Regions from separate parts of the Desulfosediminicola sp. genome, predicted to be linked through region 3. Evidence: riboswitches for the same ligand, from Rfam matches in the RefSeq annotation. Region 3 holds a riboswitch; each other region holds the start of a gene.
The links. A riboswitch is a leader RNA that binds a small molecule or an ion and turns the genes downstream of it on or off. The one in region 3 is predicted to bind cobalamin.

Region 1 (4,216 bases), on a different contig from region 3:
CTGATCGACATCGCAACATGGTCACCATCATCGAGATAATGTGCCCCGATGAAGTTCTCTGCCCCCTGCATCGACTGAACTGTGAAGTCAGTGACCTCGCCATTCAGGGCATCCCAGACCACACCGTCTCTCACCATGACCAATTGCTGGCTCTTCAGATTCTGGATGATATTTTTAAGAAAACTATCTCGTTGCAGATGATACACCGCTGCCGCAGCACCAATTTTTTTCCCCTGTCGCATCACCGGAAGATGATAGCTTATGAGCACCTCGCCCTTTTCCAGAATATCTACAATACCGAAGCTGCCGGGAGGTTTAGTAAAAACTTTTTTAAAGGGTACAGCACAGTAGTTTTCCTCAAAGGCCCTGTAGGTATTGCCGTCATTGTCCTGAACAACAAAATGAAGATCATTATCATATGAGTAGACTTCACGCAGATACTCATCCAGCTGTTTGGTGGCTCCAAGCATCAGGGTTACGCGCACAGTATTATCAAGCGACAGAGCTTTTAAACGGGTCTTGACCCTGTTGAGGCGATTATCGACAGCCAGCCCTGCCTTGCCTGACTCTGCAGCAACCCGGTCTTCGAACTCTCTGGTGAGACTTTTTGCAAAGCTGAAATACAGAATCCCGTAGACAGCAATAATAGAGACGATTACCAGACCGATAATTGTCAATGTGACCAGGGTTGAGGCTTTTCTGGAGCCCAATCCAGAGGCTTGCAATTCTCGTATCACTTTCTGAATACCTCGTCCGCCGCCAGCAGGATATCTGAAGGAATTTCCAAACCAAGTGATTCAGCCCGTTGAAGGTTGAAGACCAGCGCCACTCTTGGTGCATCTTCGATGGGCAGCGTACCGGCTTCCGCGCCGCTCAGAATTCTCGCAACTTTCTCCCCCGCAAGCTGGCCCATGGCAAAAAAATCGACGGTCGCACCACCATACAGTCCCTGCTTGATGAAGGCATAATTCAAGCCTATGGCAGGCTTTGTAGAATGGGATATATAATAACTGATAATTTCCTCTGCAGTATAGGTCTCTCCGGAACTATCGTGGAGTAACAGTGTGCCCAGGTATATGGCGCCAATCTCCGGGTCATCGTTTGCCTGGGCAATAATTTCCTGAAACTCTTCCCAGGAATGAACTTTTGTTCTGGCCACCTTGTCGACCACATTTGACACCGACTGTTGCCCAGGCAAGGACAACTCAAGATCAACCTGCCGGGAAATAGCCTTACCTGTCGGCGAAAGGTCCTCCAACACCAGAATCTTGTTATATTCATGCATGATCGACATCACTCGCACCGCTTCAAAGAAATGAAGCTTTTCATACACACCGGTAATCCTGCCACCGGGGTTTTCGCGGCTACTCATAAAGGTATATTGGGAGTTATATTCTTCCGGCTGAGCGTTCATCCCGCTGAAGACAAAGGTCTGGTTTTTCATCCCAGATGAAAGAGCAATGGTTTTAAACGCGTTATCATCAAGGGTAAGGACAACATCAGGCTGATATTGCTCTATTTCCTGAATAGCCAGTATTGCCTGCTGTTGAATAAGAGCGGGGCTATTATTGGTGCGCTTGGTATCCATATAATAGGTGCGCACAGCCAGATTCTCATCAACAATCCAGCCTGATCTGGCCAGGCCTGCTATCGCACCGTCATGCTGGGGCTGACCGCAGAGGTGCCCTGCTTCATAACTGTGAACGATGAAGAGTTTCTTTATCGCCGGAGAAGATGCTGAGAGTTGAGCGCTCCCCTCGTGCGGCAAAAGAAGTACCAGCACCCAGAGGGAACACACCAAACTTTTATTTGCAACTTTTCTTAATTCTGACAACACTTTACGTTCATGCACAGATACCATAACGCTCTACTCATTTAAATAAAAGAGAAGCCTACCTACACGAAACCATTGCCACATCAGACTGATGTCGCTGTTTTTATAGACGAACAGAAGCTGAATGTAAACTACTCCCCAGCAGGCAACAACAGAAAAATAGTCCCTTTCCCCTTATCGTCACCAGCTGACGACACTCTACCAATCAACTGAAAACACAACTTTTTCTAAAAAAAATGACATTACCGTTTTCCAATATCCCAACTGAGTCTATACAAAAGATGTCGTAAACTTCTGAATAGTTCAATTAATCCTTTAACATATCAGGCAATGAACCGGCTTGACTATTTTTTGTATATACACTATTTCTGCAAGGCGAATTGGCCTTTTTCCTGATTCATAAATATTGGAATCAAGGGCTTAGCAACAAACACAACAAATGCTTGCTGGTGATCTTTAAATGATCCGGGTATCTGATCAACCATTGATCGATTCCCGCAGGGAATCCGGTGTAATTCCGGAACGGACCCGCCGCTGTGAGTGAGGACGAACACCGCATATACCACTGTACTGTAATTTCAGGTTGAAATCGGATAAACGGTACGGGAAGGTGCGGTAAGTAGGGTGATCCACGAGTCAGAATATCTGCCAACCAAGCCTATTGTTCTCGGAGAGATGGTAAATCCCCGGGCTGACACTTGTCGGTTCGGGGATTTTTCTATCTCCCTCCGGCACCAGATTGGCAACAGCATCGCGGCGTCTGATAACAGTATTGAGCGTCGCCCTCGGTTGCCGGGAGGGAGTATGAGCAGCTATTCGATATTTCTGGTTCTTTTTGGAGCCTACATTTTTTTCCTCATCGCCACGGGTTACTACTTTAACCGGAGGCAAAAAACCGTGAGGGATTTTCTATTGGCCGGCAAGAGCGCCGGAACGTTCTCCATTGGTTTTTCCGCAGCCGCATCCTGGCTGACCGCCGGAGCCATGCTGGCGGTTATCGGCTTTTTTATCCTTCTTGGCATGGGCTCTGTCTGGGGATTTGTGGCCCCAAATATTATCGCACTCCTGATTATCGCTCTTCTGGTCAAAAAGATCAGATCAATCCCAGCCATGACCCAGCCCGAACTGCTGGAAATCCGCTATGGTTCATTTATCCGCACTCCTGTGGCTATGATCATCATCGTGGTAATGATCCTCTTTGCCGTGGCCGACATCAAGGGCTTTGCCATGGTGCTGCAAATCTTTTATGGCATATCCAACCTGCAGGCTGCATTGATAGTAGGATTATCCGTCGCGGTCTATGTTACTCTGGGTGGCCTGTCTGCGGTCATTGCCTCCGATACTGTGCAATTTCTCTGCCTGTCATTCTTCGTGCTGATTTTCTCGGTCCTGGTCATGGGCAATGGCGCTGAAACCAGCAGCCAGGCGATATCTACCATGGTTACAACCACAGGTGCGGACTGGTGGAACCCACTCTCAATCGGTTTGCCTATGGTACTCATCTTTAGCGTTGCCATCATCCCCGGCTGGATAACTGAACAAGACCCCTGGCAGAAAGTATGGGCAGCAAGAGACTCCCGGTCAGCACGCAACGGCATGCTCTTCGGCTCTTTATTGGTCACTCTTGTTTTCGGAGGCTGTGCCTTCATAGCTCTGGGCCTGAGAAACATCTATCCTGATATTGCCGCGGCCGGCTTTCCCATGGGAATGGCCCAGGCAGAGCCTGCTCTTTTGCATTTCATCGTCAGTCAGAACTATTCAGATATTATCGTGGCCCTCTGCGCTGTAGCGCTTGCTGCTGCTGCCATGTCCTGCGCCGACACTTTTGCTGCGTCTGGTGCCTCATGCGTGGCCCGTGATATATATCAACGACTCTTCCATCCCGCAGCATCGATGAGTGAAATGATGCTGGTCAACAGGCTGAGTGTGCTCCTTATCATCGCCTGCGCCACCATTGGCTCTTTTCTGATTGACTCGATTATCGACGCCATCCATATCGCCACCTTCATAGCCAGTGCCTCGTATTTTTTCGCGTTGATGGGAGGTATGTACTGGAAAGGAGGAACCGCAGCAGGAGCGGGGGCTTCCATGTGTACCGGCTTTTTAAGTCAGTGCGCTTTTGTAGCCTATGATCTGTTCAACACCCTGCCCGGCGCGCCACCCGCACTTGAGGCTGTGCATCCAATCCTGATGGGACATGGCGTTATAGTCGCCATGGCTGTCAGTGGGCTCGTTTATTTTAGCGTATCTCTCGTTACCGCTCCTTCGCCGACATTCAGGCTGGCACCATTTTTTGCCGATGAGGGTAAAGTATTGGCAGCAGCAGCACCTCAAAACAATTTCCCTGAGCCGGTCTTCCCCCGTGAAATGACTATTACTGAA
Region 2 (4,216 bases), on a different contig from region 3:
TCAATCTGTAAAAGCGGTGGTATTGAGAATAAATTCCGGTGGTGGTTCAGCCTTCGCCTCCGAGATCATTCGACAGGAGGTTCTTGAACTAAAAGAGGCAGGTAAACCGATTGTGGTCTCTATGGGTGCCCTCGCCGCTTCCGGCGCATACTGGATTTCTGCTGATGCTGATCAGATCTGGGCTTCTCCCACAACTCTCACCGGCTCAATCGGTATTTTCGGCGCCATACCGACCTTCGAAGATACTCTTGCCGAAATTGGTGTATACAGTGACGGCGTCGGCACCACCAGCCTCTCAGCTGGTCTGAACGTAACCCAGCCGCTGCCGGAGAACCTCAGGCGATCAATCCAGCTTACTGTTGAAAACGGCTATGAAAGGTTTCTCTCTATTGTGGAGAATGGCCGTGGAATTGAGCAGGATCGAATGGAACTCATTGCCGAAGGGCGTGTTTTTTCAGGCATGAAGGCAAAGGAAATCGATCTGGTCGACGAGCTTGGCGGCCTCTCAGACGCTGTCGTCGCTGCGGCAGAGCTTGCCGGTTTGGACGATTATTCGACAGTTTACATTAAAAGAGAGATATCTGTTCGTGACAAACTCATCAAACAGCTGACCAATGCGACTATTTCTGTTTTTCCTGACTTTTTTGCGTCGTCTTCTCTGGTAAACATCTATCGAAAGATGCAGCATCAGGTCAGAGATCTCCTGATCATGAATGATCCCAATGGCATTTATGCCGACTCAATGTTACAACTACCCGAATAGAACACACTGTGTTGTCAAGGTACTGAATAACCAGACTGTTCTTCGGTAACTCGGCTATTTATTTTTTTTTTAGTTACGGATCATCCATATGGAGATAACACCGGAATTCTTTGTCATGCTGTGGGGTCAGCTCTGCTGGCCCCTGATTCGACTTCTTATTTTCATTTCCATAGGTCTCATCGTCGCCAATTTGATCGAAGCCCTTAATTGGACCCGATGGATAGCCTCACTCGCCAGACCTCTTGTCCGGCTTGGCAACATGTCGAATACTGCAGGAGCTTCATTTTCAATGGCAATATTTTCAGGTGTTGCAGCAAACACCCTGCTTGCCGAAGCATATGACAAAAAACAGCTTTCCAGAAAAGAACTGATTCTCGCCAACCTGTTCAACAGCCTGCCGACCTACTTTGTTCATTTGCCGACCATATTTTTCATCACCGTTCCACTTATCCACGGTGCCGCTTTCATTTATATAAGCATCACATTAGGCGCAGCGGTACTTCGCACAGGTTTAATTGTGGTTATCAGCCGGCTCATTCTGCCGAAGCCTGACATATCGGCCTCTCCACACGAAACAACTGAGAATAAGGGCATTGACTGGCAGGGGGCGTGGCAAAAAAGCTGGAAACGCTTTAAGCGACGTATCCGCAAAATCATCAAGTTCACGGTACCGATCTATATCATTATATTTATAGTACATCGCATCGGATATTTTCGTGAACTCGAAGAGCTTGCAGCCGGGTACCTCGCTTGGATTCCGTGGCTTTCCCCGCAGGCTATGGGGATCATCACCCTGCACCTTGCAGCTGAACTGACCGCCGGTCTGGCCGCTGCCGGAGCGTTGCTGCAGCAAGGAGCATTATCTCAAAGAGAAATCATACTCGCCTTACTGGTAGGCAATATCCTGTCGTCACCCCTGAGGGCATTTCGCCATCAATTCCCGTATTATGCCGGTATCTTTAAACCCAGGGTAGCCGCACAACTTATCGTATGCAGCCAGTCTTTTCGGGTGATCAGTCTTATCATGGTAGGCCTCATCTACTACTACCTGACCTTATAAAAAGAAAAAAGCCGGGACAGCTCAACACGTTGCCCCGGCTTTTTCAATTCTTCCGACCAGGTTGAATTGATGTTATGCGTACTACTGGGCCTGACCTTACTCTGCAAGAAGTTTCATCTCGTGCCACTCCCAGCCGAAGTTCGACACGGACTATCTCTCATAGCGTCTTCCAAGCCTGCAAACTTTGACGTTACTTCCGCCAACCCCAGTTTTGCCGTCTACGTCGTGTGACAGATCGGTCTTATCCATGATATACCTCCCTGGCACTATACAATTGCGAATTATCCCCATCACTGATGGTGTTCAATCATCGGACAAAACGTCAAACAAAAAATCATGTATAGCTGAAAAACTTCAATATACTCAGAATTTATAATCAATCCTCCCTTTTTGACACTTGACATCCCCTTTCTATCTGGGTAACGAATAACTATACATTCAGGTGCTCATAATAAGGAAATGCATACGCCTTTGAGCTGAAAAGGGAACTTCGTGAAAATCGAAGACGGGCCCGCCGCTGTAACCGGTGACAACCCCCGGAACTATGCCACTGTCCATTACAGGATGGGAAGGCCTGGGGAGAGGATGATCCGGGAGTCAGAAGACCTGCCTGAAAATATGCTGGAGTAAATCGCGGACAGATTTTTCCAGCACATCGATTTCGGATAACCAGGGCTATCCCGGATCACTGTTAGAGTGATTCGGGATTTTTTTTTGTTTTTTTCGCACTTGCCGAATACTACTGCCTGCACTTTCTTCAGTATATGCTGGTGTGTTAATAGCTTAAATGAGCATTCCCCCGGTTCCCCGAAATTTTGTTTGCTGTCCGGATTTTGCTTTTTATTTTAAGGAGAGTAATGCGCGGCAAGGCAAAACTACTTTTTGGCTCACTGATAACTGTACTCGTTGCTGTAATTATCACTGCAACCGGTATGGGCTATATCAACATATCTGCAGCCGATGTTATCACAACACTCTGGCAGACGCTTTTCGATCAACCAGGGCTCAGTGATGCAGCTGTAAATACCACCAACTCTGTCATCATCATGGATGTACGGTTGCCGCGCATACTCGTTGCGGCCCTTGTCGGAGGAGGCCTCGCCCTTGCCGGAGGTATATTTCAGGCAATACTGCTTAACCCTCTGGCCGACCCGTATACTCTCGGCATTTCATCCGGTGCGGCATTTGGTGCTTCTACAGCCTTTATACTATCGATTATCGGCATATCCCTGCCTGTCTCATATTTCGTTCCCTTTTTTGCATTTATTGGAGCTGTTACAACACTTGGAGCGGTGTTTTATCTTTCTTCGGACGATCCGCAACTTTCCTCAAATACCCTTATCCTTTCGGGCGTTATTGTAGCAGCAATACTCTCAGCGGGAATCGGTTTTATAAAATACATGGCTGACGAAGAGGTGGGTGTTATCATTTTCTGGTTGATGGGCTCATTTATCGGTAAATCATGGCACGATGCAGGACTTCTTTTACTGATTCTAGCTCCATGTCTGCTCTTTTGTTGCTACTATGCCAGGGATCTCAATATTATGGCGCTCGGCACCACCACCGCTGACACTCTCGGAGTGGATAGTGCCAAAATCCGCAGGCAACTCCTGATAAGTGCTTCTCTTATTACCGCGATCTGTGTCGCTGTATCTGGTGTCATCGGCTTTGTCGGCCTCATTGTTCCCCATATGCTTCGAATGATAACAGGGCCTGATAACAGGATTCTTTTACCTGCGTCATTTCTTGCCGGTTCCATCCTGCTGCTGGTCGCGGACACCGTTACCCGCGCAATTCTTCCCCACGAAATACCAATCGGCGTCTTGACTGCGCTTATCGGTGGCCCCTTCTTCTGTTACATCTTCAGAAAACGCCAGCTTGGGAGGGGATATGCCTGAAAACAGTTCCATCGTCTACCAGGTATCCGATTGCTATTACCAATACCGCAATCACCCCTGCCTTTCACGGCTTAATTTTCAGTTAAAAAAGGGGAAAATGTATGGGCTTATCGGTCCCAACGGCAGCGGAAAAACTACACTCATCAACCTGTTAAACGGCAGCCGACAGCCAACCCGAGGCAAGGTGCAGCTGCGTGGAACTGTAGTCCACCGCCTGCCAAAACTTGATCTTGCTAAAGTACTTTCATTTGTACCCCAGAACGTGGCGCTTCATTTTGAATACTCCGTCTTTGAAGTGGTAATGATGGGCCGACACCCGTTTATTGACAGGTTCGGCACACCTTCGCAAAAAGATATCGACCTGGTTATGGAAGCCATTAAGACACTTGACATTTACCAACTCCGTAACCGAATGGTAACCAGGCTTTCAGGTGGCGAAAGGCAAAGAGTACTGGTGGCACGGGCGCTTGCCCAGAACACCGAAGTCCTTGTACT
Region 3 (4,216 bases):
ACTGCCAATAAGCTGATTTTCTTTATAATGTAGTAGGTTCAGGAGGTTTGTGTCCAACTCCTCATTTTTCTTGAGGCCGGAGAAAAAACCAAGTTTGCCGCCTTTTTTCAACTTGGTGATGCAAAGTGCGCAGGCGATCGGGCTGTCACAACAGTTGATGGCCAGATCAAAATCGCTATCCACGGTATCTTTCACCACGGCAATTTGGTGGGTGGAGGTGAATGGTGTCGTTTTCGCTATCTTCTCTTCACTTTGTTCGATAACAGTAACCATGCAACCCCGGACCTGGCAGGCCAGGGCGGTGAGGAGTCCTACGGTTCCACCGCCATAAATAATGACACGTTCCCGGCCTGAGATGTTGAGCGTTGCCAGGCAATGGAGAACACAGGCGATGGGTTCGGTAAAGACCAACAGTCTGGGATCTTGTATGCCTTCTGCCGGTATGAGTGAACGGTTGGGAACATCAAGCCAACTGCTGAACCCCCCGTCAGAGTGAAACCCGATGATTTTCATCTCTTCACAGAGGTTATCTCGTCCGTTGAGGCAATAGCTGCATTTCCAACAGGCCTGGCCCGGCCAGATGGTAAACAACTCACCGCTGCTTTCATTGATCGCCGCCACTTCATGACCGAGTACTCTCGGCAGTTTCAGATCGCGATGACCACTTTTCCACATCTTGGCATCTGTGCGACAGATGGCGCAATAGAGCACCTTGAGCCGGATGTGGCCCTCAGTCGGTTGGTCAAGCTGCTTGGGGTTGACGCTTGTCGAGGAAAGCTGTTGTATCGCGGTGAGTTGAATTCGCTGTTGCATGTCAGGGAGTGTATTCGGTTTCGGTAATGGTTAGCTGCATAATCCTGGCATCCGGATAACCATTTTCATGTAGCTGTTTCAGGTTCTCTACAACCAGCTGATACTGCTCAGGGGGATAGACACTGGCTTTGCTCATCTTGCAGATTTCAATGTTCTCCTGCCTGAAGCGGAAGTAGCGGTCGGCTTCTTTAAGGACCAATAGCTTCATCAGTTGAGAACCTCGCTTTTCAGTTTCTCAAGACGGGAAAGGCTGGCCTCCCGGTCACTGCTTTGGGCTCGTACCCACTCATGCAAAAGCTGAAGAGCCTTGCCGCTGGTAAGGATGGCATCGGCCATTTTGACACCCTCTTTCATGGTGGTACAGAGGCCACGCAGGTGGAAAATACAGGCGCTGTTTAAGAGGATTGCGTCGCGTTTCGCCCCGTTTATCTGACCGGCAAGCAGCGCGAGCATCTGTTTTGCTGCTTCCTGACGATCTGTCTCGGGAGCAAGTTCTTCAGGCTGATGTTGTATCAGGCCACAATCCTCTGGGGTGAAACTGAATTCTGTGAGCGTACCTCCATGCAGACGGACTCCGTAGGTAGTGCCGCAGACGGACGCCTCGTCCATCCCCTTATCACTTCCCTCAATTGAGCCGTACATGACCATTGCGTCAAGATAGCCGATGGAGTCCATCACCCTGGCGACAGGCATCAGTAATTCACGGGAGTAGACACCGCGCACTCCATATCTGGGCAGGGCGGGATTAGCCAGGGAGGCTGCGATATTTAATGGTGAACCGAAGCGAATCTGTGAGAGTATTCTCCCCAATGCCAGGGGGTGAACCTGCGGGCTCATACCGTTAAACAGGCCAAGCCCTGTGGTCTCGATGGAGTTAGCGACAATATCGACACTGCATTCGACATCGACCCCGAGACTTTCAGCAATGTCCACTGTTCCGCAGGTGGAGGAAATGGCCCGGGCGCCGTGACGGGCAACCTTTACGCCACCGGCAGCGGCGATAATTGAGGCGGCAGTGGAGATATTGAAAGTCTTAAAACTGTCCATGCCGGTACCGCAATTGTCAACGACCTCGTCAGCACAACGCAGGTGAGTTTTAGTGGTGTCGAGGTCGTAAATCGCTCGCCATCCACCGGCAACCTCGGGAGCGGATTCACCTTTGGAGGTGAGGGCTGCGAGAAAGGCGCCCTGCTGCATCTCGGTTACCTCGTTGTTGAGTACCATGCAGAAGGCTTCATAGGATTGAGCTTCGCTCAGGTCGGTCTTGTTAATAAGCTGACTGATGAGTCCCCCGAATTTCTGGTTGTTATCAATGTCCATGAGATTTTGTCCGGCTGAAGGTTGTAAAAAAATACTGACCGAGGTGTGATGCAGCCCGGGACAGCTCTGCAGTATCAGCCTGGCAGGGATGAGAGGAGGGACCTCATAGCGGATTCTGGCAAAGCAGGTGGGTCCTCTCTCTGTATCTCCTGCAAGCCCTGCCGCTGCATTAAAAAAAAAATGCCTCGGCGGGATCTGTCAGGCAATACAGAGAACTCCAGTGGAACTCTGAAGGCGACATGAACATATCGCCTGCGGGCAGGCTTTCTGACTTACGGATTAACCTGTTGCGGCCACCTTCCCAGAGCATAAGCTCCAGTGATCAGCCGAATAGTTCAGGGCATGGACATTGACCGGTAACTGGTGAAAAAAACGGTTCGTTGCCCAGCCGCAGCAGACTCCGCTTACAGCAATGACTGGCTTGTGCCGGATTTGCACCGGCTTTCCTATTATCCCCGGTGCCTGACTGGTAATCAGGCCCGGACGCACCCGCTAGCTTTCTATATACCTGTGCCTGGCAGTGCTGGCAACAAGATATCTTTTGGGGATTGTTGCAAAAGAGCATCTCCGTGCGCTATGGTGCGTTTTTTAAAGCAAGGGGCAGGGGAATTTTTTTACAGGAGGGTTGACGATGTCTCTGGATGACTACTCAGATGAGTTTATCATAATGGCGTACAGCTATGATCGTTATGGTGTGATGGAAGCGCCTGACGGTTTCGGCACCAGGACCGGGGATTGTGGTGATACTGTAGAATTTTATCTTTTGGTGGAGAACGAGCGTGTCGAGGGGCTCACTTTTCAAATAAACGGCTGTCTGAATACATTTGCCTGCGCCAATACTATCAGCTATCTGGCAGAGGGGTGCCAGTTAAGTGAATGCTGGGAGATTACGCCGGAAAAAATTATTGAGTACCTGAAAACACTTCCAGCTGACCATCATCATTGTGCAGAACTGGCTGTCGGCGCCTTTTATCACAGCTTGAATGATTATACCGGTAAAAGACGGCAATAAGGGTCGCGGCAGGAGCGATAGAAATACGGCAGCCAGTCCTCTCAGATGGGAATGTGTTCTTTTTTTTAATGGTGACGAATGACTTCAGTTAGCGAACGACCATTACCGGGATGTCGCAGCGGGATAGTACCCGATGGGTGACACTGCCCAGAAAAAGACCCTCAATGTCACTCAGTCCCCTTGAGCCCATGACTATCAGATCACATCCTTCGTTATTGGCAATTTTGCAAATCTCATCACCGGGGTGAAAGGCAGAGCTGATGACTTCGTTATAGGTAATTCTGTGATCGTTGAGGTAGTTGCGATACGGTTTGAGAACGGTATCCGCCTCTTCCTTCTGGGCGTTAATAGCTTCTTCGCGTGGTTTACCGGTGATAATGGCAGGAATAAGCCCGGTAATGTACACCAGCACGATTTCGGCCTCCATTGCCGTGGCTAGGGCGATGGCATGCTCTTTGGCAGTTCGGGATGTTTTGGAACCATCGACGGGGAGCAGGATCTTGGTGAATTTTTTCATTGCGGGGCCTCCTTGGTGATAGGACCGTTGCGGTACGGTTGCTGCCTGAAGTGGGGAGCCGGTCGTGCAAACAGCTGGAACCGGATGCAGATCGTGAGCAGCATCATGAACTGTGCTCATTCTTTTCTTTTATTGTATTGGAGGGGGGGAGAGGATGTCAAACCCCAGAAGGGGCTGCAGCCGGGAGGAAAGAATGTGCAATAATCGGCAGGTACAAAATATTCTGTTTTGTACCTGCCGATTATCTGACCCTGGTTAGAAGTTCTTGCCAGGGTGGGCAAATCGTGTGGTGCTTCAATTAGTTTTTGAAGCTGTGGATGGGGGCCGGAATACGGCCGCCCCAACCGATGAATCGGGAAGACTTACCGGTATTGCGCAACTCCATGATCGGGCTGGCTCCAAACAGGCCGCCGAAGCTGACATGATCACCAGCTTCCATGCCGGGGACAGGGATGAGGCGGGCTGCGGTGGTCTTGTTGTTGATCATGCCGAGTGCCATTTCATCGGCGATAATGGCGGAGATGGTGTCGGCATCAGTTGACCCGGGAATGGGC

Region 1: another riboswitch for cobalamin. It lies ahead of ACN5NT_RS19980 (sodium:solute symporter family protein); the one in region 3 lies ahead of trpD (anthranilate phosphoribosyltransferase).
Region 2: another riboswitch for cobalamin. It lies ahead of ACN5NT_RS08960 (FecCD family ABC transporter permease); the one in region 3 lies ahead of trpD (anthranilate phosphoribosyltransferase).

What each region holds. Positions count from the first base shown of each region.
Region 1 covers NZ_JBLXGE010000014.1:101,749-105,964, forward strand. Annotated here, with positions in the region: gene ACN5NT_RS19970 (ATP-binding protein) at 1-737, opposite strand, end outside; gene ACN5NT_RS19975 (ABC transporter substrate-binding protein) at 734-1,861, opposite strand; cobalamin riboswitch at 2,285-2,502, shown strand; gene ACN5NT_RS19980 (sodium:solute symporter family protein) at 2,639-4,216, shown strand, end outside.
Region 2 covers NZ_JBLXGE010000004.1:298,587-302,802, reverse strand. Annotated here, with positions in the region: gene sppA (signal peptide peptidase SppA) at 1-763, shown strand, start outside; gene ACN5NT_RS08965 (hypothetical protein) at 852-1,823, shown strand; cobalamin riboswitch at 2,247-2,452, shown strand; gene ACN5NT_RS08960 (FecCD family ABC transporter permease) at 2,681-3,721, shown strand; gene ACN5NT_RS08955 (ABC transporter ATP-binding protein) at 3,714-4,216, shown strand, end outside.
Region 3 covers NZ_JBLXGE010000002.1:171,092-175,307, reverse strand. Annotated here, with positions in the region: gene cobT (nicotinate-nucleotide--dimethylbenzimidazole phosphoribosyltransferase) at 1-813, opposite strand, end outside; gene ACN5NT_RS03680 (hypothetical protein) at 815-1,021, opposite strand; gene trpD (anthranilate phosphoribosyltransferase) at 1,021-2,133, opposite strand; cobalamin riboswitch at 2,373-2,641, opposite strand; gene ACN5NT_RS03670 (iron-sulfur cluster assembly scaffold protein) at 2,765-3,145, shown strand; gene ACN5NT_RS03665 (universal stress protein) at 3,234-3,662, opposite strand; gene ACN5NT_RS03660 (PFL family protein) at 3,961-4,216, opposite strand, start outside.